4 regions of the Clostridium omnivorum genome follow, and region 3 is predicted to be linked to each of the others. Evidence: riboswitches for the same ligand, from Rfam matches in the RefSeq annotation. Region 3 holds a riboswitch; each other region holds the start of a gene.

Region 1 (7,580 bases), 480 kb from region 3:
ACAGCTGAACAACTTCAGCAGGAAAACTTCATAATGAAAAACACCTTAGAAAAAGCTGATGTTTGGCTTTCAGCTTGGGGCTCAAGAAATACTAAGTCAAATTCAAATATACCATCTGAGAAGTTGCAATTAAATGCAAAAGGCGCAACTAGCTGGAGAACAATATACTCCTCAAAGATGGGAGACGGAAGCTTAAGATGGTGTGGAACTCAATACCCAACTTATGCAGATGCACAAGAAGCTTCAATGAGCTTTAGTGAATATGAAGATTTTGTTTATGGAGCAGGATTATTGGATGCTGAAGACCCAGTAGCAGAATGGAAGAGAGTAAGCGCAGAGCAAGAAAGATGGGTTAAATATCTTGATACAAAAAAAGAATTGCACTTTATATCAGAAGGGACAGATATAAAGGTTAACGTATCAGGGAGAAAGTGGATTAATTGTGATGGTAAGGTTAATTTTCCAGATGGGGAAGTATTTACTTCACCTGTAGAAGATGGTATTAATGGATATATAACCTTTAGCTTCCCAGGAATTTATGCTGGAAAAGAAATTGAAGGCATAAGACTAGAAATAGAAAAAGGTAAAGTTGTTAAAGCCACAGCAAAGAAGGGTGAAGATTTACTATTAGCTCTTTTAGCTACTGATGAAGGGTCCAGCAATTTTGGAGAAGTAGCTATTGGTACAAACTACGGAATTAAGAATTTCACAAGGAATATGCTGTTCGATGAAAAAATAGGTGGAACAATACATATGGCTATAGGTGATTCTATGCCTGAAGCAGGTGGATTAAATAGATCATCAATTCATTGGGATATGCTTTGCGACATGAGAAATGGCGGTAAAATTTATGCCGATGGAGAATTGTTCTACGAAAATGGACATTTTATAGAAGGAATTCTAGAAAAATATAATTTATAATATAAAAGAAGGACGTCTTATTTAGAGGTCCTTCTTTTTCTTTTAATAGCTAAAGCTAAAATAATTAAAAGCACAAATGAAATAATAGATATAGATGAAATAATAATAAATTTATTTATATAGCTTTTATCAAAGTTCTTTGTAGGGTATATATTGTATGAATATGTAGTATCTCTATCCCTAACTTCTAATTTTCCCACAGGTGTATTCACATCTAATTTTCTTGGATCAAATTTATTAATTTCAAAGGATGTCTCATATTCAACATCGTTTTTGTATCTTAGTATATCTTCTTTTACCGTAAAATCAATTTGTATTTTCTTAGACAGTTTATTAAACGGGCTTATGTTAAATTTTGTATCACTGTTTAAGAAAGGAATAATACAGTATTCAGTGTCGAGAGTCTTTATAATGGAATTCTTTTTTATAATCGGTTCTTTTGAAGCAGCATAACTCCAGCTAATTATTTTTTCCATATCTTTAAAAACTACGGTATCATTTTTATCATATTCAGATTTTAAAACCACACCTAAAATTCTTCTTCCATTTCTTTCATAAAGAGCAAGAAGACATCTTCCGGCATCTGAGGTATAACCGGTTTTTCCGCCAATACAACCATCTTTTCCAAGCAGTTTATTGGTATTTTTAATAGTAATTTCTTGGTTAGTCTCAGTTGTAAAAGTGCTGTTGCTCTTCTTTATTGTATCCATTATCCAAGGATAATTATATACTTCTCTGCCTATAACGGATAAATCGTAGGCAGTCGTATAGTGATTTGGATCATGAAGCCCGTTGGGAGTTACAAAATTTGTATTTTTTAAATTTAGGTTTTTTACTTTATCATTCATAAGAATGGAAAAGTTATTAATATTGCCACTGATGTTTTCTGCTATCATATATGCTATATCATTGGCTGAATATAAGAGCATAGCGTCCATAGCATTTTTGGCAGTGAGTTTATCCAAAGCAGGCAGATCTAAAGAAGATGGTTCCTGCATTTTAGCTTTTTCTGAATATGTAAGGATATCACCAGGCTTTTTATTCTCTGAAAGCAGCATAGCGGTTACTAGCTTAGTTATACTTGCGGGGTAAAGTCTAGTATCAATATTTTTTGAATAAATTATCTCTTTAGTATCTACATCAACAGTGATTGCGGAGGTGCCTATTATACTTGGCTCTGTTTGGGCGGCAACTGCATTTTCACAGAAAAGACACATTATTAATAATAAAAAAACAATTATTTTTTTCTTCAAAACCATCTCTCCAAATTATATATTTTTCATATATACAAAGTATATTATTAAATGGTAAAATTTACAATAAAAAAATTATTTTATTAGTTCTTTATTTAATATATATTATAAATGTAGGAGATACAATAACATTTTAGAGGTGATATTATTGAGTATTGACATAAATAAGATATTTAAGAACAGAAAAGCAGGAATCATAGGAAATTATAAAAAAAGTTCAGTGATGATTTTGATATATGAAGAAGAGGGAAAGGAATATTTAGTTTTTGAAGTCAGATCAAAACAACTGAAGAGTCAGCCAGGCGATATATGCTTGCCAGGAGGAAGGATAGAAGCAAATGAGGCTGCAAGGGATGCAGCGATTAGGGAAACAATGGAAGAACTTAATGTTGAAGAAAAGGATTTAGAATACATTGGTGAAATGGATTATTTTATAAGTCCCTATGGCTCTATTATGTATCCTTTTATAGCTAAGCTTAAAAGGATACCTGAAGAGCCAAGTAGGGACGAAGTTGATCATATTTTTAAAGTGCCCTTGGAGTTTTTTATAAATAATGAGCCCTTATTATATGAATTAGAAATAGGTCCAAATTTAAAAGATGATTTTCCTTACAACTATATTCAGGGGGGGAAGAATTATAAGTTTAGTAAGGGAAAATTAAAGCAGTATTTTTATAAGTATCAAGAATATATTATATGGGGATTTACGGCAATGATAGTTAAAAGCTTTATAGATATATTAAAAAATGAGCTTTAACTTGTTGCCTTTTTCCTTCCAATGCCAAAAAGTATCAAGGATAGAGCTACTGCAAATAAATATACAATTAAATAGATTATTGATATTAACCTTGAAGCCATAAAAAATTTAAGATATATGAAGGCTGCTAGTGAGACAATGGTCCAAAATAGAGATACATAGGACATTTTATTGTTTCTGCTTCTCCAAGCATCTGGATCTTTCATATTACCAATTATTTTGTCTCTGCTTTCATTTTCTTTTGAGGTTTTTATTACTAAAGTCTTAAAGTAAAATAAAAAGGCTAGGGCAATAATTGATACTCCTAGAAAATAATAAGATAAAGATAAACTTGTTATAGTCATATTAGTTACCTCCGTTTAAATTACTTGTTTATTTATTAATAGTATAACCATATATAAACTTAATATTTTTTATACAGGGTTAACTATTGAAAAAAGCAGTTAATAATGTTATGCTAGTATTGAAAATGAAATAAAAATTGCATGAGGGAATGTGGTTTGAATCCACAACAGCCCCCGCTACTGTAATCATAGACAAATGGTATATAACCACTTGATTTTATCAGGGAAGGTTACCAGGAGGATGAAATGTGAGTCAGGATATCTTATGCAATTTGTGTATAATCCACCTTCGGAGGGAAGGCTAGGTAATTTATTGCCGGGCTTTTTCTAGTTCGGTTTTTTATTTTTCGGAGGAAATATGAAAAAAGAAAACACTCTACATATATTAACTGTTGCTGTTATATGTTTCTCGCTGCTGATATTAACATTTTTAACTAATAATCCAGTGATTTTAGGAGCTGTTCTAATAACTTGTTTTATTATATTTTATTCTTGGAAAAGCATAGACAAGTTTAAGCTTGGAATTATTTACTTTATACCCTTCTTTATTGTTACGGTATCAATTAACTTTATTTTTGTAGATGAAGGAAAAAGTAAGCTTTTTTCAATTGGTAACAAAAGTTTTACTTTAGAAGCATTGATATATGGAAGTATACTAGCTTTTAAGCTGTTGCTTATTATCTACATTTTTATGATAATTTCAATTTTACTTAATTCCGATAGAGCTGTGTCTTATTTTTCAAGTAAAGTTCCAAAATCTACATTGATTTTAATGATATCCTTTAAGCTTTTTGCCATAATGAGACAGAGAATTAACAGCATTAAAGAAATTTATAGCTTAAGAGGAGTAAATTATGAAGGAAAGAGTTTAAAAGATAAAGTGAAAAGCTATGTTCCTATACTTTCTATACTTTTGGAAAGTTCATTAGATGGATCTTTTGATATAGGTGAGGCTGCATATATTAGAGGCTTTTTAAGTTCAAAAAGAAGCGTATATGAAAGACAAAAGTTTTTTCATAATGACTACTTTTTAATTGGCAATAGCCTATTACTTGTAGCATTATATTTGATTTTCGATATTCTTGGAAAAGTTAAGTATGATGTATATACGAATATGTCAATGTATAACGCATTAAGCATTTCAGCAGTATTTATAGCTGCACTTACAGTTTTAATTTCAATACAGCTTTTAATAAAATCAAGGAGTAAAAGATGGCATATATAGATATTGAAGGATTAAGTTATAAATATCCTGAAAGCAATAAAAATGTTTTAGATAGTATTAATTTATCTATTGAAAAAGGTGATGTTTTACTGTTATTAGGTAGTTCTGGTTCAGGAAAATCAACACTTGCTAAGTGTTTATGTGGTTCAATTCCAAATTTTTATGGTGGTACTATATCTGGCAAAGTATCTCTTGATAATACTGAGGTTGATAAAATAGAGCATAAAGACAGAGCTAAAGAAATAACTATGGTTTTTCAGGATCCTGAAAAACAACTAGTAATGAACACTGTACATAGAGAAATAGCTTTTGGACTTGAAAATGTTTCAGTACCAGAAGAACAGATAAAGAGAAGAGTTTGGGAATCGCTTCAATTTTCAAATATACTAGACTTAGCATATACAAAAATTAATACCCTTTCTGGGGGTCAAAAGCAAAAGGTATCAATAACTTCTGCAGTTGCATATATGCCTAAATGTATTATTTTAGATGAACCAACCTCTCAGCTTGATCCAGCTGCAGCTGAGGAAGTAGCTGCACTAATAAAAAAAATTAATGAAGAGCTTGGAATAACATTGATTATTATTGAACAGCGAATTGATAGATGGTTTGATTTGGCGGATAAAATAGCAGTTATTAAAGAAGGTAAAATCTCTTTTGCTGGTTCAAAGGAAGAAATGTACAACAGTAAGGATGAGTATCTATTAAGATTTCTTCCTGGATATTTAAAATTATTTAAGCATTTAAACATAGATAGGATGCCTAAGAGCTTTAAAGAGGCAAGAAAGGAGCTTAAGGCTGCAAATATAAAGATTAACCAACAGCAGAGCATAAGCTCAAATAATAAAGCCGTCATTAATATTAATAATCTTAACTGTGGTTATGAAGGAAATAATGTTTTAAGGGATACAGATTTAGAAATTAAAGAAGGAGAGTTTTTGGGTATATTAGGTGCTAATGGCGCTGGAAAAAGTACACTTCTAAAAGCGATTACAGGACTTTTAAAGTATTCAGGTAGCATAAAACTCTATGATAAGGAAGTTAAAAAAATGAAACTAAAGCAGGTTTCACAAACTATTGGCTATGTTTCACAAAACCCAAATGATTATTTATATAAAGATACTGTTTATGAAGAATTGAAGTTTACACTGGATAATCATGAGATTAAGGATTTATCTGTCATTGAAGAAACTTTAAATGCATTAGGGATTACTGAACTTAAAGACAGAAATCCTAGGGATTTAAGTGGCGGAGAAAAGCAGCGCGTTGCTATAGCAGCAATGTTAGTATTAAGGCCAAAAGTTTTATTATTAGATGAACCAACAAGAGGCTTGGATAGCGAAGTTAAGAAACTACTAGGAACGATTCTAAAGGATTTAAACAAAAATGGAACTACAATAATCCTTGTAACACACGATATGGAGTTTGCTTCACAATACTGTAATAGCTTTTGCCTTATGTTTAATGGAGAAATAGTTTCTAAGGGAAGTAAATACGATATATTTAAAGATGGAATATATTATACAACAACAATAAATAAATTGGTTAGGGATATTAACCCGGACTTATTTAATCTCAGCGATATATCGCAAATTTTATAGAATCAGTAAAGGAAATGATTATGAAAAAATTATATATTTATTTTACTTTCTTAGCATCACTGATTTTAATGATTTTGGCAATTAAGCTTGGAGGGAGTGAAAAATTTTCTCTTATAATAACAGTCTTTGTAATTATTATTCTAGCCGCTAGTTATTTTTATTTTGAAAATAGTAGTATGGGTACAAAAGAAATTGCAGTAATTGCAACCCTTAGTACTTTTGCTGCAGTTGCTAGAGCAGCATTTGCAGCTTTTCCCAATATAAAGCCAACTACATTTTTAGTGGCATTATCAGGGTTAGTTTTCGGACCTTATGAAGGTTTTTTAATTGGAAGTACTGCAGGATTCATTTCTAATATTTTTCTTGGCCAAGGACCATGGACGCCATGGCAGATGTTTGCCTGGGGGCTAGTTGGAGCAATATCAGGCTTAATAGGAAAAGGAAAAAAGCCTTCTGCTGAAAAATTTTCAGTAATTTGCTTTCTATATGGCTTCATGTTTGATTGGATAATGAACTTATGGCATGTGATTGGCTTTATAAGACCACTTAATATTAAAACCATTGCACTAGCTTATGCTACGGGTTTAACTTTTGATATAATGCATGCAGTCAGCAGCTTTATATTTTGTATTATATTCTACGACAGCTTCTATAAGGTAATGGACAGATTTAAAAAGAGACTTAAAGTTACATATTTGAAATAAAAGCTACTTTTATATAAATTATTATTACTTTTAAAGGGGGAAATATAATGAAAACAAAGAAAATATTTTTAAATAGTATTTTCACAATTACAATGGTTATTCTAATTACAGCTATGCAGCTTATGGGTGCTGGATTAAGAGTTAAAGCTGTAGAAAATCCAACAGCGCACTTAAGAATAGAAGGCTTAACATCAACTATGGTTTCTGGTGATATTAAGGGTTCCAACGCCTTTGAAATGGTGAAGACACTTCTTCAAAATAATAATATAAAGATGGAAACAGATCCTAAATATCCAACTTATATCACTACTATTGGAGATTTAACTGCCAAGTATCCAAGCGGATGGAACTATTATGTAAAAAATTCTACTAAGATAATAACACCAAATGTAGGTATGGACCAATATATTCCACAGGAAGGTGACTATATTGTTTTATATTATGGAACATATGAAACTCCATATATTAATAATATAAAGTTTACACCTAATATAGTTAAAGAAAATGAAAATATTACTATTACTTTTAGCTATGATTATGTAAAATACGATCCTGTAACTTATGTAGGTACTAATACAAATATGCCAATAGCAAATGCTGTTGTGGTTATAGATGACTTGCTTCCAATGGCAACTAATAATAAAGGTGAAATAAACTTACCTTTTGGACTTTCAAAGGGGCAGCATACATATAAGATAAGTGGGTATAGAACTAATGATATACCAACTGTTGTTATGGATAAAGGTACATTTACTATTGATGGAGTTAATTCACC
Region 2 (7,580 bases), 130 kb from region 3:
CTTTGCATAGGTTACTAAGTCTGGTTTAACCTTGTATAATGATTGAGCACCTTTATATGCCACTCTAAATCCGCTCATAACCTCGTCAAATATTAAAAGACTTCCATATTGCTTGCAAAGCCTACTTAACACTTCTAAAAATTCTTCTTCTGCTGGAATTACACCCATGTTACCTGCTACTGGCTCAATTATTACCCCTGCAACATCACTGCCATACTTTTTAAATACTTCTCTAATATTTTCTATGTCATTGTAGTTAGCAATTAGTGTATTTTGAATGCTCTCCTTTGGAACTCCTGCTGATCCTGGAATCCCCTCTGTCATAACTCCTGACCCTGCACTTACTAAAAAGCCATCAAAGTGACCATGATAACAACCAGCAAACTTAATTATCTTGCTCTTTCCTGTATATCCTCTTGCCAGCCTTACTGCACTCATAGTGGCTTCTGTTCCAGAGTTTACCATCCTTATCATCTCGATATTATCTAAAGTGCTGCACATATGCTTTGCTAACTTTAGTTCTAGCTCTGTAGGTGCACCAAAAGCTATGGCTGATTCGCAGTTTTCCTTTATAGCCTTCACCACATCTTCATCACAATGACCTAATATCATTGGTCCCCAAGCACCAACAAAGTCTATATATTTATTCCCATCTTCATCAAATATGTAAGCACCTTCACCTCTTTTAATTACTGGAGGCTCTACATTTACATCCTTAAATGCTCTTACTGGACTGTTTACTCCACCAGGCATATACTTTTTTGATTCTTCAAATATTGATAACATTTCTATTCATCCTTCCTAATCCATCTTGCTGCATCTAGTGCATGATAAGTGATTATCATATCTGCGCCTGCTCTCTTTATTGAAAGTAGCATTTCCATAGCTATAGCTTTCTCATTGATCAATCCCATTTTTGCTCCTGCTTTAATCATGGCGAACTCACCGCTTACGCTGTAAGCAGCAATTGGTACATCAAATCTGTCCCTTGCCCATCTAATAACATCTAAGTAGGATAGAGCAGGCTTAACCATTACTATATCTGCACCTTCTGCTATGTCTTCCTCAATTTCTCTCATTGCTTCTCTAATATTTGCTGGGTCCATTTGATAGGTCTTTCTGTCTCCAAACTGTGGCGCTGAATGAGCTGCCTCTCTAAATGGTCCGTAGAAAGCAGATGAATATTTTGCACTGTAAGCCATTATTGATACATGAGCATATCCATTTTCATCTAATACATTTCTAATAGCCATTACCCTTCCGTCCATCATATCTGAAGGCGCAACCATATCTGCTCCAGCTTTAGCGTGAGATAATGCTATTTTAGCTATATATTCTAAAGTACTGTCATTGTCTACTTTGTTATCACATATAATTCCACAGTGACCGTGACTGGTGTATTGACACATACATACATCTGTAATTACCCATAGTTCTGGCACTAATTCCTTTATTTTTCTCACAGCTTTTTGAACAATTCCATTTTCCTCAAAAGCTGAAGTAGCTATTTCATCTTTATGCTCAGGTAATCCAAAGAGTATAACTCCTTTTATCCCACGCTCTTCAACTTCTTTAATAATCTCATTTAGTCTATCCAATGACCAATGATAATTCCCTGGAAGAGAAGATATTTCTTCTTTTATATTTTCACCTTCTACTACAAATATAGGAAAAATAAAATCCTCTGGTCTTAATACAGTTTCTCTTACTAATGCCCTAATATTATTGCTCTCTCTTAATCTTCTGTGTCTTGCAAACATAATTAATCCTCCATATTTATATTCTATAAGATTTCTTTTTTCTTTAACTCAATTAACTTATTTATTATTCCCTGCTCACAGTGTTCTTCACTTATATAAGCTTCAATTCCATGATTTTTTAATTCCTTATAGGTTATAGGTCCTATAGCTAAAGAAAGTTTTTCTTTTATACCTTCAAGCCCAACTATTTCAATCATATTTCTCACTGTAGATGGACTAGTAAATATAACTACATCTACGTCCTCAAAGGCTTTTTCGCTTTTTATCTCTCCCTTAACTGGTTTATAAATATGTGCCACATCTACGATGCAATTTAAATTTCTTAATTCATCTGACAAATAACTTCTTGCACCATTAGAACATGGAATAAGAATATTGTCCCCCGCTTTAACTACTGTCTTTAGCTTTTCTAGAAGTCCTTCTCCAACAAATTCTTTAGCCTCTATATCTGCTATTAAGCCTCTGTCCTTCAAGGCTTTTTCTGTAGCATGGCCTATAACTGCAAAGGATGCCTTAATTTTTCTTATATCAAAACTAATATCCATTAAATAATCAAAGAATACATTTACAGCATTAACGCTGGTAAACACTACATATTCATAGGTACTAAGCTTTTCTATATAATCATTTAGATTTTCAGAACTGTTCTCTATTTTAATTGAATTTATCTCAGTAACCTGTGCACCAAGGTCCTTTAAGCTTTCCGCCATTCCACCAGCTTGCTCCTTTGGTCTAGTAACACATACATTTATTCCAAATAGAGGCATTTTCTCATACCAGTTTAAGCTCTCACTTAAGTTTACTACTTCTCCAACTACAATTATGCAGGGAGATTTTAGTCCAACTTCTCTGCTCTTTACAGCAATATCTTTTAAAGTGCCTATTACTTTTCTCTGCTTAGAAGTTGTTCCCCTCATAATTACTCCACAGGGAGTACTTTCAGTTTTACCACATTCTATTAGCCTTTTAGTTATAAATTCTATATTTTCAAGTCCCATTAAAAACATTAATGTTCCTTCTACTGTTGCAATACTGCTCCAATCTATTTTAAGCTTTGAGGCACTCATACCAGTTATAACATGAAAGCTTTGAGATAATCCTCTATGGGTAGCTGGAATGCCAGCATAGCTTAATACAGATATTGCAGAGGTAACACCAGGTATAACCTCAAAATCTATATTTTCTTCTCGTAGTCTTAAGGCTTCTTCCCCACCTCTTCCAAAAACATAAGGATCTCCACCCTTTACCCTTCCAACAACATGTCCACTCTTAGCAAGAAAAACAAGCATCTCATTTATTTCATCCTGAGTTTTATAATGACAGCCTGGTTCCTTGCCGCAATAGAACACTTTACAGTCATCCTTTAAATACTTTAAAACATTTCCTCCAGCCAGCCTGTCATACATTACTGCTGTACACTTTTTAAGCACTCTCACTGCTTTAAGTGTCATCAATTCTTCGTCTCCTGGCCCTGTACCAATAAGATAAACCTTACTCATATGTAACTCCTTTTCCTCTAGCTGCTGCTTATTATTTTTTCTGCCAAGGCTTCACCCAGCTCAATATAATCTTCTGGATTGCCTTCAATATCCTTCTTTATTAACCTATCTCCCACTTGGAACATGCCTGCTATACGCATTAGATTACCTTCTATTACTGCATACGCACCTATTGATATATGGCAGCCTCCGTTTAGTCTTCTCATAAAGCTTCTTTCAGCAGCTACACACATTTCTATCTCTTGACAATTTAGTCCCCTAAAAATATCACCTTGTTCACTGCTGCTTACAATTTCAATTCCTAAAGCTCCCTGCCCTACTGCAGGCAAAAACTCATATGGATCAAAGTAATTAGTTATTTTACACTCCATATCAAGTCTTTTAAGACCTGCTGCTGCTAGTATTATTCCGTCTAGGTTCTCTTTCTGCATCTTATCTATTCTAGTGGGCACATTACCCCTTATAGGTACAACTTCTATATCTGGCCTCATTGCCTTAAGCTGGGCCTCTCTTCTTACACTGCTGGTTCCAATTCTAGCTGCCTTAGGAAGATCTAAAAAGCTAATTCCATTAATTGACACAAATACATCTCTTACGTCCTCTCTAACTGGTATAGCAGCAATTTCAAAAATGCTGCTTAACTCATAAGGTACGTCCTTCATACTGTGTACTGCTGCATCTGCCTTTCCTTCCATAAGAGCTAGTTCTATTTCCTTAACAAAGAGACCTTTACCACCTATCTTATCTAGTGATATATCTAATCTTATATCCCCATCAGTTTGAACAAGAAGCTTTTCACACTCTAAGCCGTACTTATTTTTAACCATATCAATAACTGATTCAGTTTGTACCAAAGCTAGCTTGCTTTTTCTTGTAGCAATTTTTAAACTCAAAATAATTTACCTCCATAATATTAATTGTTAAAAAACATTCTTAATACCTCTTTATGCTTATTCTTATCGTAAAAGAATCTAAAATCCTCTGATACAATAAAATTTAGTATTTCATCCTTATATTTTAAAGTCTTTGCCTCTTCACGAACAGTGCAGATGTACTCAATAAACTCATCATATTCACTCAGAGTTTTATCTATTACATTCGCTAAAAATATAGCTGCTTTAGGGTTTCCACCCTTAGTATTCAAACTAAAGATAACATTTTCTGTTTTTCTTTGTACTGGCATAACAAATTGTCCTTCTTTAAAATCTGTACAGTCTAAATAAAGCTTATAAAGTTTTTCACAATCTTCTTTAATCTTTTCTCTAACCTTTTTATCATTTACAGCTATTACAACCAAATGTTTGTCATGAATAAATCTTGATTCATATTTTCCTTTGATTATGCTCACATTTGACATATTTAATAAATTATCAAAATCACATATAAACTCTTCAGAAAGCACAAAAACTTTGCAGCCTTTACTAGCAAGACTCATAGCTTTTATATACCCTGCTCTTCCTCCACCTATAATGAGAACTTTAGTTTTACACGATAGCAAGGAAATATGAGTATACTCTAACTCGGTTGACAAAAAATCCTCTGTATTATTTTCAAGCATTCCTCACCCCTACCCTTCAAATACTCTTCTTTTAAAACCTCTATAGCTTTATTTACATATGCATCAGAGGTGCTCTTCAATAAAGTTCTTGCCAAAACTTCATTATCCTTAGTATGTTTTTTATTAACAAAAGTATTGTATCTTTTGCTATATATTTTTTCTCCAGTAATCTTTATCTTTGTAATTTGAGGCGTTATTTCCTTTATACACTGCCAATCTTTATACTCCTTAATATATTTATCAACTATGTATTTAAACTCGCTCATTTTTAGTTCTCTTATTTTTTTATTTTCATCATCTATAAGGCTTATTTTATCAATATCATATACTTCAACCTGTTCTAGTGAGGCTACCTCATTATCAACGTCTCTCGGCACTGCTAAATCATATATAATTAATTTTTTATCAGGAATATCATTTTTTGACACTACAGTATGAGGTGCCGATGTGCAGCTTATAATACAGTCCACATCCTTATAATGATACTTTCTTTGTTCAAAAGGTATGACTCTAATCCTATGATCATTAATATCAATGCAGCTTCCATTTCTAACAACTATATACAAACTTTCAAAATTGATGCCTAAAATATATTTACAAGTTAATTGCCCAACTTCTCCATAACCTAAAACCATAAACTTCTTTGCACCTTTAGCTAATGCTTCCTTTACAACTATGGATGAGGAAGATACTGGAATTTTATAAAGTTCTGCCTTATCTCTAAATTCCTTTCCACAAGTTATGGCTAGTTGAAAAAGACGTTGAAGATCTCTGCTTACTGCCTTAAGCTTCAAGGACTCTTCATAAGCTATTTTTACCTGACCTAGTATTTGATCCTCACCTAAAATTTTTGAATAAAAGCCACAGGAAAGCTCCATTAAATGCTTAGTTACTTCTTCCTCTTTTTTTCGAAATATATAGTTAATAAATTTTTTATTCCATCCTAATCTAATGAAAATCTCTTCTACTACACCTTCATCGCTTATTTCACAATCAAAATATATCTCCGTTCTATTACATGTACTTAGTACCACTACTTCTTTACATAATCCTAGAAGCTCATTAATTGTTCTTTCACTATGCTTAGGTATTATTGAAAGCTTTTCTCTGATTTCAACGGTGCAATTACTTTTAATACCGATAAGCTGTAACATTCTATCAACTCCAAAACTTAATTTATCCTTTTTCTGATATTAATATAATGGTCTTTTGCCATGCTTGCAGAAAAATTCTACAATTTTTTACAAAATAAAAAACCCCTACCCTTTTGAGGTAGAGGTCTAACAATCACAAATTTCCCACATACTGAAAATGCTAAAATCAGCTTAATCATGTGTCTAAAATGCTATGCCATTTCCCTTCCCACCGAAGGATTAGCTTTTGATTTTAGGCAGGTCTCCTGACTCACGGGTCTCCCTCCTTTCACCTTCCCAGCATAAAAGCCAGTGGTCGAAATTCGTCTCCGTATACAGTAGCGGGGGCTGTAGTGGATTTTCACCACTTTCCCTATTAAACTTAATGTACCTAAAACAAATATTAAATTCTACTTTGATTATATACTATGTTTATATATTATTCAATAGACATAAATTCTGATTACAAATATTGCTACTTAATACAGAATGAAAGCGGACCTATCTCAAAATTATAGTCATTTCTAGTTGGTTACTTTTTTGCATTGTAGTATTTATAAATTAATTAACAAAGTGGAGCAAACATCCTAAGCACGGCATCAAATAGTGTGCCAAAAAATCCATGCCTGCAGTCATTTATATTTATCCCCTTACTTTTTATAATTGTTTCTACAAAGTCCTTCTTTAAATCCATTATAGCTTTAGTTCTATACATAAAGGTTCCACATTCAAAGTGCAAATATAAACTTCTAAAATCCATGTTGATAGTCCCTACTACTGCAAATTCATCATCGCAAACATAACTTTTAGCATGAAGAAATCCTGGAGAATACTCATATATTTTAACTCCAGCCTTTAGAAGAGGTGCATAATTGGATCGGGTAAGCCTATAAACAATTTTTTTATCTGGAATACCTGGTGTAACAATTCTAACATCTACTCCCCTTTTAGCTGCCATACAAAGAGCAGATTTCATTTCATTATCAATAATGAGATAAGGAGTAAAAATATAAATATACCTTTTTGCTTGTGATAATAATTCTATATAAATGTTTTGTCCAATTGTTTCATCATCAAAAGGTGAATCTGAAAATGGCTGCACATAGCCATCATATTCTAGACTTTCCTCATAACTATGATCAGATTTATAGTTTTCTAGAATATCCGTACTTTTCCTAAACGTATTCCACATTTCTAAAAACATCAATGTAAAACTCCAAACTGCATCTCCCTTTATTTTTACACCTGTATCCTTCCAATGACCATATTTTTTCTTTTCGTTAATATATTCATCTGCTAGATTGATACCTCCATTGAAAGCTATGTTTCCATCAATAACTAAAATCTTTCTATGATCTCGATTATTCATTACCATAGAAAGAATTGGTCTAAACTTATTAAATGCCATGCATTTAATTCCCCTTTTTTCCATCTTTCTTTCAAAATCACCTGGAAGCAAGAAAAGAGACCCTACATCATCATATATCATTCGCACATCTACACCTTCGGTTGCTTTTCTAGTGAGTATTTCAAGTATACTATTCCACATGATTCCTTCTTCAATGATAAAATACTCAAGGAATATAAAATATTTAGCCTTTTCTAATTCTAAAAGCATATCTTTGTACAT
Region 3 (7,580 bases):
CAAAAAAAGGATTAATTACGTCAATTGCAGGTTATTTAATTTTTATATTAGTTTATTGGGTTGCATTTTATGAACTAAATAATTTATGTAGGTTTGGAAGACTGCATAATAATTTAACGGTGTTTTTTGGGTGTATGATATTCTTTTTGGCATGGTTCATAATTTTATTAATTAACAGAATAAAAAAACGTGCAAATGAACCACAAAAGAGTGAAGATAGCAATGAGCTTTACTCACATTATAAAGCTATATCAACAATTATAACAATTATAGCTATTAGCCTTATAACAATTTTTTATGGAGTAAAAATATATCATAGCGCAATAAATTATAATGGAAAGCTTTCATGGATCTTAGGTGATTTAAAAAATAAAAAAACTGTAAAGCTTGAGCAAGATAATATATATGAGAATGGCATAGAAGGGATTTTTACAGATATCAATAAAAAAGTAGCAATGCCAGAAAAATTATATATTTCAAATAGTTTTAGTATTAATTTTGATTCTAATGGAAAAATTACGTCTTTTGATACATATCTTTATGGAAAAACTTCTAAGAATGTACTAGAAAGCTTTTTAATTAGTTATGACAGTAAAAAATCGAGAAATATAATTATATATTTAAATGGTCATGTGAATGCAGATTATAGTGATGATAAGCTTTTAGAACCACTTCTAAAGACAATGAAGGTAATCCCACTTAAAAAGACAGTTAGTAATTGGCCTGAAAAACAATTTGGTATTATTTATTATGGTAAACGAAGCTTTGGGTATAATTCATCAGGTATAGTTAATATTGATTCAAAGGGAAATACAAATTCTGATGTTAAGGCTATTTCTGAAATAATTGGATATACCGTTTCAGTGTTTGTGCCTGGAAAAGAAAATAAGTATACTCCTGTAAGATATAACTTGATTGACGGGTTAGATAATCTAAATCTTTCTGAGCCCCCAAAAGAAAATAGTGATAAAAAGATTTCTAAAAAAACAAATAATTCTACAGATGAATTTTATTTATCTGAGTTAATTGGCTATCGCCTAGAAGTAACTGGAGCAGCTGCAGGAAGTAGAGCATATTCATTAAACCTCACTTCAGATGGTGGAGTTACATGGAAGACAATTAATGAGGATCCTTTCTCCGGAAACATTGGAACTGCAGCAGGTGTAGTTTTTTTGAATGATAAACTTGGTTTTTTATGCTTATCTCACAGTGGCGGCAGCAATGGACAACTGTATCGCACAGATGATGGTGGAGTGTCATTTAAAAAGGTAGACTTTCCAAGTTTAAACGTAACACTAGCTAATGGAAAAACCTATAATCCTTTCGATTTACCAGGAATGCCTTTTGAAAAAGATGGTGTATTTAGTGTATTGATTGGTCAAGGAGCGGATGGAGATTATAATGGAGGTAGCAAAGCCCTATATCAATCACAGGATCAAGGAAAGACCTGGAACTTTATAAAGGAAGCTTCGCAAAATTAAATTAAAAGAATAGAGTATGAATATGATAGTGAGCCACAGCATGCCAATTATAATAAAACTTTGTATAAACCGTTTTTAGATGATTATAGAATTTCCTATCCAAGAGATCACTTAATAGAGGCAGCAGAAGCAATTGAGGATGGAGTAGAATTAATTGGCTATACAGCTTGGGGATGTATAGCCTTAGTAAGCTTGCAACTGTTCAATTAAAGAAAAGGAATGTCTTGCTATTTTTCCATATATTTTCTTCCCCAAATGCATAGCTCAGTTAATACATGTTCTAAAGACTTTCCTCTATCAGTAGATATATACTCTACTCTAGGAGGAATAGTTGCATATGCAATTCTTTCAATTAGTCCATCACTTTCTAAGTATTTCAATTCTTGAGCCAGTATTTTATGGCTTATACTAGGAATAGATTTTTTTAGCTGACCATATCGTATTGGCTGACCTTTTAATATGTGCCACAGTACAATAGCTCTCCACTTACTTCCAATTACCGTCATGGCAAAACCTAAAGAACATTTAAAATCCTTCTGCCTTTTTTTCTGATTCGGGAATTTTTCAATTATATCCTTAACCACGCTGCAACCTTCTTTCCAAATGGTAAGTAGCTGACTAATAAGTGCGTACTTGTATGAGTATTCAAGTAAAACTATAATTAATTATATAATATCTAGATATTAATTACCACAAGCTAAGATAAGGAATTCAAGTTATATACTAAAATATATTTGGAGGTCAAATCATGTCTAGAAAATACAATTTATATCAAATTGACTCATTTACAAAGGAAAAATTTACAGGAAATCCAGCAGGGGTAATTACAAATGCAGATGGATTAACTGACAATGAAATGCAGCAAATTGCAAGGGAGCTAAATAATTCTGAGACTGCCTTTATATTTTCTTCTAGTAGTAATGAATATGATGCTAATGTGCGCTTTTTTACTCCAACTAGCGAAGTACCAATATGTGGCCATGCTACAATAGCTTCCCATTATGCACGTGCAGTTGAGAAGGGGCTTGATTCTTCAAGGGTTTATCATAGGACAGGTGCTGGTATTTTGCCAGTTGATGTAATAAAAGAAAAAGATGATTACAAAATTGTTATGACTCAAGGTAAAATTGAGTTTGGCCAATTTATTGATGGTACAAATAAAGAGGAGCTTATTTCTGCCCTTAATATAACAAGCAGTGATTTGCTAGAAAACTGCAAGATTCAGATTGTGTCTACAGGTCACTCTAAGGTTATGATAGGTATAAAAAATATTGAAACTTTAAATTCATTGCAGCCCAATTTTGATGCGCTTTCTAAGTTAAGCAAGAATATAAAATGTAACGGTTATTATGTTTTCACTGTTGATTCTATAGATAGTGATATTTTAATTCATGGCAGAATGTTTGCTCCAGCAATAGGAATCAATGAGGATCCCGTAACAGGAAATGCAAATGGTCCTTTAGGAGCGTATCTTGTTCATCATAATCTAATTAAGCACGACAACTCAATATTTAAATTCAAAGCAAAGCAGGGAGAAGCTATAAAACGCGCAGGAGTTATTGAAGTTGAAGTAAAAATAGAAGATAACGAGCCTGTAGAAGTTAAAGTATCAGGAAGTGCCGTGATCATATTTAAATCTGAACTACTATTATAGGATAAAAATAAGGGAATTAAACTTAAGCTGAACAATGCAGATAAATTATAAAAGAAGAAAATATTGATATACCAAAACAAACTGAATTTCAAAACCAAGAAACTATTATAAAAAAAGCAGCATCAATTTAACAAAAATAAATTGATGCCGTTCTTTTATAAATTCATAAGTCTGCCTAGCTTAATAGGATTTTGGGTTAAAGAAGATAAATTAATATGCTCAGTGCATGTAAATACAAGACAGGTTGATGGACCTGCAGATTTATATATGTCTACATATCCTTCTGGTTCATATATGAATTTACAATTAACATTTTTGCATAACATTTCGATTTCTTCAAAAATTCCTTTAGAACCAATTGGAACTATATCATTAATTTCATTTAATTTTATAAGTTCCTTAATGTAATTAAGCTGAACTATCTCATTATCATATAATCCATTTATCTCATTTCCCACCTTGGGAATTCCAAGACAATAAATAAAATCTCCTGATCTAGATTTAGCAGCTCTAATTTTATCATTTTCACATATTCCCACAACAGTAATTCCAAGAGCAGTCTGGCTTGTTTCTATGTTTTTCTCTGTACTTATAGCCATAGGTATAGATCCCAGATTAGCAGCTTTGAGCTCTTCTAAAACTCCATTAATAATTTCATCACCAGTAGGACTTGGCTCGTTTGAAATAGCAATGCTAATAGTTTTTGGAATGGCATTAACTGAAAGCACCTCCATAAGTACCACTCTAACAGTAAACCTTCCTGTGATATAGGGTGATACTTTTACAACATCATTTTGCTTAAGACCAATTCCTCCGCAGGAATCACAGGCGGTTACTATTGAGTAATTGCTATCTATTTGAACAACTTCAACATCTCTCCCTTTATAGCCCACCTTTAAAAATACCTACCATTTCTTTAGGAATAGCTCTTTTTATTGGCTTGAGCACTAAAACTCCAAGGATTATATTGAGAACACTTGCAGCTGTTAAAGGCACCAACGCACCTAAAAAAACGGGCATTCCCATACCGGGAATTAAAATAAGTGTTGCAGGACATACTACTCCATTTAATATAATACCTATAACAATTGCTATAATAATATTTGTTTTTTTAGCACAGAAGTTAAATATGAGCATTATTATTGCCATTTCAATTCCTATTAAAATATGAATAGGTAGGCTAAGAGGAAAACCACCTAGACCAGCTGAGGCCATGTGACCTAAAAAGCCTACTATTGCTCCTGGAATACCACCAAGCAATAGAGCTGCTAAATAAGCAGGTAGAGAATCAAAGGCTATGCTGCTTGTTATAGGATTAGGCAGTTTTATGTATCCCCCCACAACACTCATTGCTATAAATAGAGCAAGTAGAACTATTTGTCTTGTTTTAATTTGATTTTTCATAAAATCACTCTCCTTAAAAAATTTAATTTAATAAAAATAAAAAAGTTCTTGAATACACTTATTGCGTATTCAAGAACTTTACCATCATTCTCTTACAGATTTCCTAAAAAATTCTACTCATAAAAGGCAGGTCTCCTGGCTAACGGATTAGCAAGTTTTTCACCTTCCCAGTGAAAACCAGTGGTATAATAAAAACTCTACCGTATACAGTGGCGGGTCCGCTGAGGATTTTCACCCCATTTCCTATTCTCCCATAAAGGGCACCTTTTTAAGTAAATATGTATAATTTCACTAATAATATAGCATATTTAATTAGCCATGACAAGCATATTACAGATGCAAATAAAAAAATAATTATATCTTAATTTCAATTTCAGATAAATTTAAAGCTTTTCCTCCAACCTTAACTTCAATAATATTTTTCTCATGAATCTTTAGGAATACAATTATTTCTGATGGTTTTTTCATTGTATAACCTTGTTCAAAAACAATATGTTCTTCGTCCTTTGAATTGATTTTATCATGTTTAAACAGGTAACTGGCAAGAGCACCACTGGATGTACCAGTTGCAGATTCTTCGGATATTCCATAAAGCGGAGCAAAATTTCTGCAGTGAGCATCTGAGCCATTAACTGTGTCAAAAGTGAATAAATGATAACCAGTTGAATTATATTTTTTGCTAACTGCTGATACTTTATCAAAATCGGGTCTTATGCTTTTTAATATTTCTATATTTTTTATAGGAACAATGATGTCCCTAAGTCCAGTGGATACAACTTGTACTGGCAAGTCTTCTTGTATTCCTGCTGTAGTAATATTCAATGAATCTGCAATTTCGCTTTTTGAAATTATTTCATAAAAGCTTGGAATTGTCTGATTCATTATAATAGACATGTCTTTATTTGCCTCTACTTTTAAAATACCTGCTCCAGTCTCCTGCGTGTACACACCAGGCTTTATTTCACCTAGGCTAAGCAGCAGGGAAAAGACTCCTACAGTTGCATGTCCGCATAGCTCTACTTCTTCAGTAGGTGTAAAAAATCTCACCTTGAAATCAGCTTTGTTTGACTTCATAATAAAGGCGGTTTCACTGAAACCAATGATACCTGCAATCTTTTTCATATCATTTTCTGAGAGAGCATCAGCATTTAATACAACTGCCGCAGGATTTCCTCCTTCAATTGATTTTGCAAAGGAGTTTAGAGTATATGCTTTTATTTTCATCATAAATTCCCCCTTTACATAAATATATCATTTCAATTAGTTTAAATAAACAGAAAATAAGTTAGATCAATTATAAATAGCATAACTTAAAGATATTTTACATAATTATTATTAAATATGAGACTTATATTTTTACATAAGTGAATACTTAAAGGAGATTAAAAAATAATGAATGATTATGCATTAACTCCGCTAGAGGTAGCTGAAATACTGAAAATATCAAAAAATACCGTTTATGAGCTAATAAAAAAAGGGGAACTTAATGCTTATAAGGTAGGCAAAAAGATCAGAATTGATATGGTAGATGTAGATGAATACAAGAATAGCACCAAAAGCAATATAGCTAAGAGAAATTATATTTCTCAAAGTAATAATGAAATTGACAATAGCACTTTCATTATTTCTGGACAAGATATAATGCTAGATATTTTGACAAGACATTTAGAATTAAATTGCAAAGGCTTTCATGCCTTTAAATCTTATGAAGGTAGCTATAATGGTCTTTATGAACTATATCAAGGTAAAGTAAGTGCAGCCACTGCACATCTATGGGATGGAGATACTGGTCAGTACAATATTCCTTATGTAAAAAGAATGCTGCCGGGGGTCCAAGCTGTAATTATTCACTTAGCTAAAAGAATGCAGGGTTTTTATGTAGCAAAAGGGAATCCAAAAAAAATCAAATGCTGGGAGGATTTAATCCGTTCTGACATTACTATTATTAATAGGGAGAAGGGCAGCGGTACTAGAGTGCTGCTAGATGAACATTTGAGAAAGCTTGGTATAAGTCCTTCAAAGATAAATGGATATAAAAGTGAATGTGCTTCACATTTAGCTATAGCTAGTGCAGTAGCTCGAGGTGAGGCAGATGTAGGTATTGGAAACGAAAAAAGTGGACTACAGGTAAAGAACATTGAGTTTATACCTATTCAACAGGAAAGTTACGAACTAATAATAAAAAAAGAAGATTGTAATAAGCCTAATTATCAAGCTGTTCTTAATGTTATAAATTCAGATGAATTTAAGACGGAGCTTCAAGGGATTGGCGGTTATGATATAACTGATACTGGCAAAGTGGCAGGGGAGACTTGATTTAAAAGCACAATGGAGTCATATTTATATGACTCCATTTTTTACACGCTCTTTTATCTTTTATTTACTAGATTTACTTTTCTCGATCCACTATTTGCCCAATAATTTGAAAGTGTTATAACCACTAAAGATATAATGAAAATGATGAAAACCCAACAAAATGCGGATGTCATATCTCCACCTTCCACAGCAAAGAATATTGCTATTGGAATAGTCTGAGTTTTGCCTGGAATATTTCCTGCCAGCATTAGTGTAGCACCGAACTCTCCAAGTGCTCTTGCAAAAGCTAATACAGTTCCTGCAGCTATTCCTGGCCACCCAAGAGGAACAGCGATAGTCCAAAATATCCTAAATTCAGATACCCCTAGAGTTCTTGCAGCGTTCAATATATTTTCATCAATAAGTTCAAAGGCTCCCGAGGTGGCTTTATACATCAATGGAAAGGCAACTACAGTTGCTGCAATTACTGTGGCAGGCCATGAAAATATAAGCTTTATACCTAGAGAAAATAAAATACTTCCAATAGCACCGTTTTTTCCAAATAAAAGTAAAAGAAAAAAACCCAGCACAGTTGGTGGAAGCACCATTGGTAGTGTAAATAGAGCATCAAAAAACACCTTGAATTTACCTTTCTTATTTCTCATGAACCATGCAGCTAAAATACCTATAAAAAAAGTGATTAAAGTTGAAGCAACTGCAGTTTTAGAGGAAATCCATAAAGGTGA
Region 4 (7,580 bases), 1.2 Mb from region 3:
ATCTAGTAAGACATGGAGAAACAGAAGAAAACAAGAATAGGTACTATTATGGAAGCTTAGATGTGTCACTTAACGAAAATGGTATAACTCAAGCTAAAAAGGCAGGAAAGGCATTAAAGCATATTATTTTTGATAAGTTATATGTAAGTGAAAGAATACGTACTAAGGAAACTGCTGAGTTGGCATTAGGAAATGATATAGCAGCAGTTAAGGATAGCAGAATAAATGAAATGAGCTTTGGAGTTTTTGAAGGAAAAACCTATGAAGAAATTAAAAAACTATATCCAAAAGATTATAAGTGTTGGGAGGAAGACTGGATGGATTTTGCTCCTAATGGAGGAGAAAGTTATAGAGACTTTTATAACAGAGTAGAAAGCTTTATGGATGAGCTTATAAAGAATCCCTGCGAAAATGTATTAGTAGTTACTCATGGGGGAGTTATTAGAAGCATATATTGCTATGTGCTTAATGGTAAATTAGATTTATATTGGAAATTTAGTTCAAAAAATGGCGATATAAGTCTTATAAAATATGAATATGGTAATATTTTTATAGATAGTATTACTCATATTTAGAAAGGAGTCAGAATATGAAAAAATACTTAAATGATTTTTTATTAATGCTTCAGTTTCTTACAAGAATACCTATAAATAAGAGTCTTAATTGTGAATCTGAGGATTTTAAAAGGGGGGCACTTTTTCTTCCAATTATAGGTGGAATAATTGGAGGAATTCAATGGGGATTTTATTATTTGCTAATCAAAGCACTGCCTTTAAATATTGTAACAGTTATTGTAATACTAGCGGGTATATTACTTACAGGAGGATTACATGTTGATGGTCTGGGAGATACCTGTGATGGATTTTACGCTTTTAAAGGCAAGGATAGAATTATTGAAATAATGAAAGACAGCCGCATAGGTACATATGCTTGCATTGCAATTGTGATGGACTTATTATTAAAATTTTTAGCCTATGAAAATATGATACAAAGAAATCCTTTAATTATAATTGCACTTCCAATAGCTTCAAGAGCTTCAATAGTATTATTATCTCTAATTGGAAAACCAGCTAAAAGTACCGGATCTGGAAATTTGTTTATAGGAAATATGAATATCATATATTCTATCATAGCTTTCTTATCCAGTGGAGTATTATGCTTATTACTCATAGGATTTAAAGAAACAGTATTATTATGTGCAACTATTATATTAATTACACTTTTATTTAATAAGTATTGTAATGGTAAAATTGGAGGAATAACTGGAGATATTCTAGGTGCAAATAATGAACTAGTTGAGATTATTTCAATGCTTGTTTTAATTGGGTTTTCATGCTAATAGGTTTTTATAATAAATTGTGATTATATTACATATAATGAATTTAAACTCTAAATCCTCAAGGCATAAAAAATAGGCTATAAGGTTAACTTAATAACAGGATAAAAGAAATTGAATCCTGCTATTAAGTTTTTTTATGCCTAAAATTTTATACTTTATATTTATTTTAGAATTAAATTAGAAAGACTTTTTTACTTAATTCATGAAGCTATAGTAAAAATGTACAAGTTAAAAATTGGAGGTAGAGTTATGAAAAAGATTGTAAGTATAGTAACTACAGCAGCCATATTATGTACTCTAACAGCTGGATGTGCAAATAGAACAACTTCCTACAGGGATGGCGTTAATAAAGGAAGTACAGTAGGACAAAATGGTGTACCAAGTCATAGAGGAACAGCTACAGGAACAGGTGCAACTTATGCAGATGGAGTTTATACTGCAAATGGTGACCAGACAGCTACAGGAATGCAGTCTGCCACAGTATATATTACTAAAGGAAAAATTACAGATATAAACTTAAAATCTGTAGACCCTCAAGGTAGGGATATGGTTTATAATGTTGTACCAAATAATACAACTGGGGGAACTAATATGGGCACTGGAGGTACTGCGGGAGGTACAACCGATGGAACTTCTGGAAGGATTACTGGAGGTAATGTAGGAACAGGTACTGGTGCAGTTACTGGAGGAGCAGCTGGAGCAGCAATAGGAGGAGCTACTGGTGGGCCTGCAGGAGCAGCAGTAGGAGGAGCAACAGGAGCAGCAGTAGGTGGAGCTACAGGTTCAGCCGTTGGAAACTCAACTAGTGGAACTACAACCAATAATACTGGAACAGCAGCAGGCACTGGAACTTCAACTACTCTTGCACAAGCTAGAAAGGACCTAACTAATGCTATGATTCAGAAACAAACTTGGGACGTAAATATAAAAACTAATGTTGACCCAACAATAATAAATAATTGGAAACTAGCTGTTAAAAGAGCAATTGATAAAGCACAAATGCAAAGGTAAAAAATAGAATAATCTTATACAAAAAGGTCTTTATTTTTAATAAAGACCTTTTTGTAAGTTTTTTATTTAACATAAACTATAAAAGGTGGACATAGTATATAGTAAATGTCCATAATAAGAAAGTTGCGGGGGTATAGTATGGAGGCAAAAGGACAAAGATTTTTATATAATATGAATCAACTGATAAAAATATTAGCTGCAGCCGTAATTGTTGTAGTTATAGTATATATATTAAATTCATTTTCATTATTGTATATAAATAAGAGCACATTAAATAATTTTACTACAATTTTTTTTAGCATAATTCTGGAGGGAATTCCTTTTATAATTTTGGGTTCCTTTATTTCATCCCTGATCCAAGTATTTATATCAGAGGAACGATTAGCTAGATTAATTCCAAGAAATAAGCTTATGGGGACCTTTATAGCAGCATTTATGGGTCTTTTATTTCCAGTATGTGAATGTGCAATTGTTCCTATAGTTAAAAGGCTAATAAAAAAGGGACTGCCACTAAATATGGCTGTAACCTTTATGCTTGCTGTACCAATAATTAACCCTATAGTGCTTGCATCAACTTATTATGCATTTTTAGGTAAGCCCTATATGGTTTTTCTTAGGGCTGGATTTGGAGTGGCTTCAGCAATGATTATTGGGTATTTAGTTAGTATATTACAAACAAATAATCCATTGAAAAATAATATTAATCATGATGAACAAGAATGCAGCTGTGGCTATCATAGCCATAGCCATGGTCACCATCATCATCATGAACATTTACATGAGCATGATGATAGCAAATGGTCTGAAATAATTGGACATACTAATTCAGAAGTTTATGATGTAGGCAAGTTGTTTATTATAGGTGCCTTTTTAGCTGCTGCACTGCAAACTTTTATTCCGAGACAGTTAATTTTATCAATAGGCTCAGGAAACCTATCTTCAATAATTGTTATGATGACTCTAGCTTTTGTTTTATCCATTTGTTCTGAAACTGATGCCTTCATAGCAAGAACCTTTTTAAATCAATTTACAGTTGGTTCTATTATTGGTTTTTTAATATTAGGGCCAATGATTGATATAAAGAATACTATAATGCTAAGCGGAAATTTTAAATTAGGATTTGTAGTAAAGCTTATATTTTTAATAATATCTATTTGTTTCTTAGCAGCTGTTGCAGTTGGATTTATACCATCATGGATTTTTGGATATTAACATACTTCCCAGTGTTTCAAGTGAAAGGAGAAAAATTGATTTGAAGAAGACATTAAATATAAATGAAATTGTTTGGTTTATTATTCTTGTATGCTTCTCCTATTATATTGGCTCATTAATTTTTACAGGGAGGATTAGCTTGTTTATACACCCTAAAATGGACGGCTATGTTAAGTTTGCATTTATATTTTTTATTATATTATCTGTTTATCAGCTGGGTAGGATTTTCACCAGTAGAAAAGAAAATAAAATTAAGTACGGATATGTAATTTTTATGGTACCACTAATTTTAGGGATTTACGTAAATCCACAAGGGTTGAATGCAGATGCCGCTGAAAATAAAGGAATATATGTAAATGGACAAAATCATTTTAACCATGAGCATATACACGATTTTGTAAGAATAAATTATTTAGACAAGGATGAAATAATCTTAAATAACAAAAATTTTTTGGATGTTGTTAATGAATTAAATACACACACTGATGAGTATAAAGGTAAAAAGGTTGAATTTGAAGGCTTTATTTTAAAGGAAAAGGACTTAGATAAAAATCAATTCTTAATTGGAAGAATGCTATTAAGCTGCTGTGCAGCAGATGCACAAAGTATAGCTATATTATGTCAGTATGAGAATGTAAAAGATTTTAAGCAGGATCAATGGGTTAAAGTTAATGGAATAGTGGACTCAACTAGGGATAAGAAGGGCGGCAGAATATTTATAATAAAGATAGAGAATATGGAAACAGTAGATAATCCAGTAAATAAATATATATATGAATAAAAACTGCAGTTTTTTATGCAGTTTTTGTTTTGCAATTAATTGATTGAGTATATAATTAGTATTAGTATTTGAATGGTTATTACTAAGAGAAGGCAGGGAGGTTTCAGTGTGGAGAAGAATAGAGTTATTTTAGTAACTGGAGGAAGTAGAAGTGGGAAAAGCAAATATGCTGAAGAAATGCTTAAAAATAGGGATGAAGTATTATATATTGCTACAGCAATAATTACTGATGCGGAAATGGAAAACAGAATCAAAAAACATATTGAAAGAAGAAATGAAAAATGGACAACCTATGAAGGATTTAAGGATTTAGATTTAGTTCTGGAAAGCAATAAAGAAGATACAATTATGCTGGATTGTGTTACCATAATGCTTACAAATTTAATGTTTAGCACAGAACGAGACTTCGATAATATGTCATTAGAAGAAGTGGAGATATTATATAAACAAATAGAAAATCAATTTTATAAATTAATTTCAAAGGCAAAGGAGCTAAATAAGACGCTTATAATGGTGACTAATGAAGTTGGATACGGCTTAGTTCCTGAATATAAAATTAGCAGAATTTTTAGGGATATGGCTGGAAGTATAAATCAATTTATAGCTTCATTATGTGATGAGGTATATTTAGTCGCTTGTGGTCTACCTGTTAAGTTAAAGTAATGGAGTTGACAAGTCATTACAGGTATTGTACACTAGATATGGAAATTGAATACAAACTTAGGTGCCTATAATGGGTGAAAAGGGAATGCGGTTAAAATCCGCAGCAGCCCCCGCTACTGTAAGTGAGGACAAATCTTGAAATACCACTCGATGATTAATTATGAAAAGCATTGAGGAAGGTCGGGATGAGGAAGATTCACAAGCCAGGAGACCTGCCTGAGTACATAGTTACAAAGCTTTCGGTGGGAAAGGTCTTTACATAGATATAACTCCGACTTTAGGTCGGTTTTTTTATTTTATAAAGGTGGTGAACTGAAAAGCTTGCCACTTTTTTTCTTTTTAATAGGCTTAGAATTATAAGGGGGTACTTTCATGGCAAGAATCATGATTCAAGGCACAGCTTCATCTGTAGGAAAAAGTATTTTAGTTACAGCACTATGCAGAATTTTTAAACAGGATGGATTTAAGGTTGTACCGTTTAAATCACAAAATATGTCTTTAAATTCATACATAACGCTGGACGGAAAAGAAATGGGAAGAGCCCAGGTGCTTCAGGCCTATGCAGCTGGATTAGAGCCTGAGGCATATATGAATCCTATACTTTTAAAGCCTACCTCAGATAAAAAGTGCCAGATAATAGTGAATGGCAAGGTGTATGGAAATTCTACAGCAATGGAATATCATAACTTGAAACTAGAATTTAAAAGTATGCTTAAGGAGCATTTTGAAAAACTGGAGAAGAATTTTGATATAGTAGTTATGGAGGGAGCAGGAAGTCCTGCAGAGATAAATTTAAGGGATAGGGATATAGTGAATATGGGCATGGCAGAGCTTGTAGACGCACCAGTCCTTTTAGCAGGGGATATTGATAAGGGAGGAGTTTTTGCCTCTCTAGCTGGAACTATGCTGCTCCTAAACGACGATGAAAAGAAAAGAGTAAAAGGAACTATTATAAATAAGTTTAGAGGGGATGTAGAGATTTTAAATCCTGGACTTGATATGCTGGAAGATATTATACATATTCCTTGTATTGGCGTGGTGCCATATTTTAGGCTTCAGCTTGAGGATGAGGATGGTGCTGTGGAATTTAATAAAAATGTTAATGCACCTATTGATATAGCTGTTATAAAGCTTCCAAGAATATCAAACTTCACTGATTTTGATGCTCTCAAAGCTGAAGAAGATGTATCTGTAAGATTTATTACTTCAGTACAGGAGTTTGGAAAGCCTGATTTATTGGTTATTCCGGGTAGTAAAAATACTATCGGTGATTTAATAGCATTAAGGAATTCAGGCCTTGAAGAATGTATTAAGGAATACAGTAAAAGTGGGAAAATTATAGGAATATGCGGTGGATATCAAATGCTGGGAAAGAGCATTGTGGACCCTTATTTTGCCGAAACAGAACTTGAGAAAATTGAAGGCATGGAACTACTTGATATAAATACGGTTTTTCATAATGATAAGGTTACTACCAGAGTTAGAGCTGAAGGAATAAAAGACTCAAGCTGTGTTTATGGTTATGAAATACATATGGGAGTAAGTAGTTATGGTAAAGAAAGCAGACCTTTATTTAAAATAGTTGAAAAGAATGGTGAAAAAGTATGCTATGAAGATGGTGCGATAAATGAAAAGGGTAATATTATGGGCACTTATATTCATGGAATCTTTGATGGAATTCAGTTTAGAGAAAAGCTGCTAAATTCTATTAGAAGGGAAAAGAAAATTATGGAGAAAAAGTCCATAGCCTATGAAAGCCTGCGTGAAAAGGAGCTAGATAAGCTGGCAGATACGGTAAGAAAAAGCTTAAATATGGAATATATATATAAAATTATGGGCGTTGTGCCTAAAAGCTGGTGATACGTTGATAGATATACTTGCAGCAGTAATAATAGACTTTATAATAGGAGATCCTTCTTGGTTTCCGCATCCAGTAATTTATATTGGTAAACTAATAAGCTGTCTTGAAAAGAGCGGCAGAAAGCTGTGTAAAAAGGAAAGTACTCTTAAGCTTTGGGGAGGATTAATAGTTTTAGTTACTGGCTTTATAAGCTTTATAATTCCGTTCATTATTTTAAGGCTTATCAGTAATTACAAGCTTTTATACCATATTATTAATATATTACTCTTATGGACTGTAATTGCAGCTAAATGTCTGCACAAGGAAGCTATAAAAGTTTATGAAGAGTTAAAAGAAGGTAATTTAGAAGGTGCTAGAATAAAGCTCTCCTATATTGTAGGCAGGGATACAAATGAGTTAAACGCTTACGAAATTATAAGAGCGGATGTGGAGACAGTAGCAGAAAATACCTCAGATGGAGTAATTGCTCCATTAATTTTTGCTATGGTAGGAGGAGCACCACTCGCCATGCTATATAAGGCAATTAATACAATGGATTCAATGCTGGGATATATGAATGAAAAATATAAATATATTGGTTTTTTTCCAGCAAAAGTAGATGATGTTTTTAATTATATACCATCAAGAATTACAGGAATTCTTATTGCTCTTTCAGCACCAATTGTAAATGGTAATATAGTTCATAGCCTGAAGATAATGTGGAGGGACAGGAA

Evidence for each region. A riboswitch is a leader RNA that binds a small molecule or an ion and turns the genes downstream of it on or off. The one in region 3 is predicted to bind cobalamin.
Region 1: another riboswitch for cobalamin. It lies ahead of bsdE14_RS18260 (energy-coupling factor transporter transmembrane component T); the one in region 3 lies ahead of bsdE14_RS20670 (ECF transporter S component).
Region 2: another riboswitch for cobalamin. It lies ahead of hemA (glutamyl-tRNA reductase); the one in region 3 lies ahead of bsdE14_RS20670 (ECF transporter S component).
Region 4: another riboswitch for cobalamin. It lies ahead of bsdE14_RS15060 (cobyric acid synthase); the one in region 3 lies ahead of bsdE14_RS20670 (ECF transporter S component).

The regions. Positions count from the first base shown of each region.
Region 1 is NZ_BRXR01000001.1:3,867,469-3,875,048, forward strand. Features, by position in the region: gene bsdE14_RS18240 (aminopeptidase) at 1-921, shown strand, start outside; gene bsdE14_RS18245 (D-alanyl-D-alanine carboxypeptidase family protein) at 939-2,180, opposite strand; gene bsdE14_RS18250 (NUDIX hydrolase) at 2,323-2,931, shown strand; gene bsdE14_RS18255 (hypothetical protein) at 2,928-3,275, opposite strand; cobalamin riboswitch at 3,381-3,559, shown strand; gene bsdE14_RS18260 (energy-coupling factor transporter transmembrane component T) at 3,634-4,500, shown strand; gene bsdE14_RS18265 (ABC transporter ATP-binding protein) at 4,488-6,101, shown strand; gene bsdE14_RS18270 (ECF transporter S component) at 6,122-6,805, shown strand; gene bsdE14_RS18275 (DUF4430 domain-containing protein) at 6,853-7,580, shown strand, end outside.
Region 2 is NZ_BRXR01000001.1:4,220,904-4,228,483, reverse strand. Features, by position in the region: gene hemL (glutamate-1-semialdehyde 2,1-aminomutase) at 1-792, opposite strand, end outside; gene hemB (porphobilinogen synthase) at 789-1,760, opposite strand; gene cobA (uroporphyrinogen-III C-methyltransferase) at 1,784-3,259, opposite strand; gene hemC (hydroxymethylbilane synthase) at 3,277-4,152, opposite strand; gene bsdE14_RS20010 (NAD(P)-dependent oxidoreductase) at 4,173-4,817, opposite strand; gene hemA (glutamyl-tRNA reductase) at 4,775-5,971, opposite strand; cobalamin riboswitch at 6,190-6,360, opposite strand; gene cls (cardiolipin synthase) at 6,516-7,580, opposite strand, start outside.
Region 3 is NZ_BRXR01000001.1:4,346,052-4,353,631, forward strand. Features, by position in the region: gene bsdE14_RS20645 (WD40/YVTN/BNR-like repeat-containing protein) at 1-1,481, shown strand, start outside; partial or broken gene bsdE14_RS20650 (family 1 glycosylhydrolase) at 1,548-1,699, shown strand; gene bsdE14_RS20655 (winged helix-turn-helix transcriptional regulator) at 1,709-2,065, opposite strand; gene bsdE14_RS20660 (PhzF family isomerase) at 2,230-3,135, shown strand; gene bsdE14_RS20665 (alpha-ribazole kinase) at 3,291-4,028, opposite strand; gene bsdE14_RS20670 (ECF transporter S component) at 4,018-4,539, opposite strand; cobalamin riboswitch at 4,647-4,822, opposite strand; gene bsdE14_RS20675 (PhzF family phenazine biosynthesis protein) at 4,894-5,763, opposite strand; gene bsdE14_RS20680 (helix-turn-helix transcriptional regulator) at 5,929-6,855, shown strand; gene modB (molybdate ABC transporter permease subunit) at 6,909-7,580, opposite strand, start outside.
Region 4 is NZ_BRXR01000001.1:3,182,548-3,190,127, forward strand. Features, by position in the region: gene cobC (alpha-ribazole phosphatase) at 1-575, shown strand, start outside; gene cobS (adenosylcobinamide-GDP ribazoletransferase) at 590-1,339, shown strand; gene bsdE14_RS15040 (hypothetical protein) at 1,589-2,350, shown strand; gene bsdE14_RS15045 (permease) at 2,489-3,562, shown strand; gene bsdE14_RS15050 (TIGR03943 family putative permease subunit) at 3,603-4,343, shown strand; gene cobU (bifunctional adenosylcobinamide kinase/adenosylcobinamide-phosphate guanylyltransferase) at 4,416-5,006, shown strand; cobalamin riboswitch at 5,049-5,240, shown strand; gene bsdE14_RS15060 (cobyric acid synthase) at 5,379-6,866, shown strand; gene cbiB (adenosylcobinamide-phosphate synthase CbiB) at 6,871-7,580, shown strand, end outside.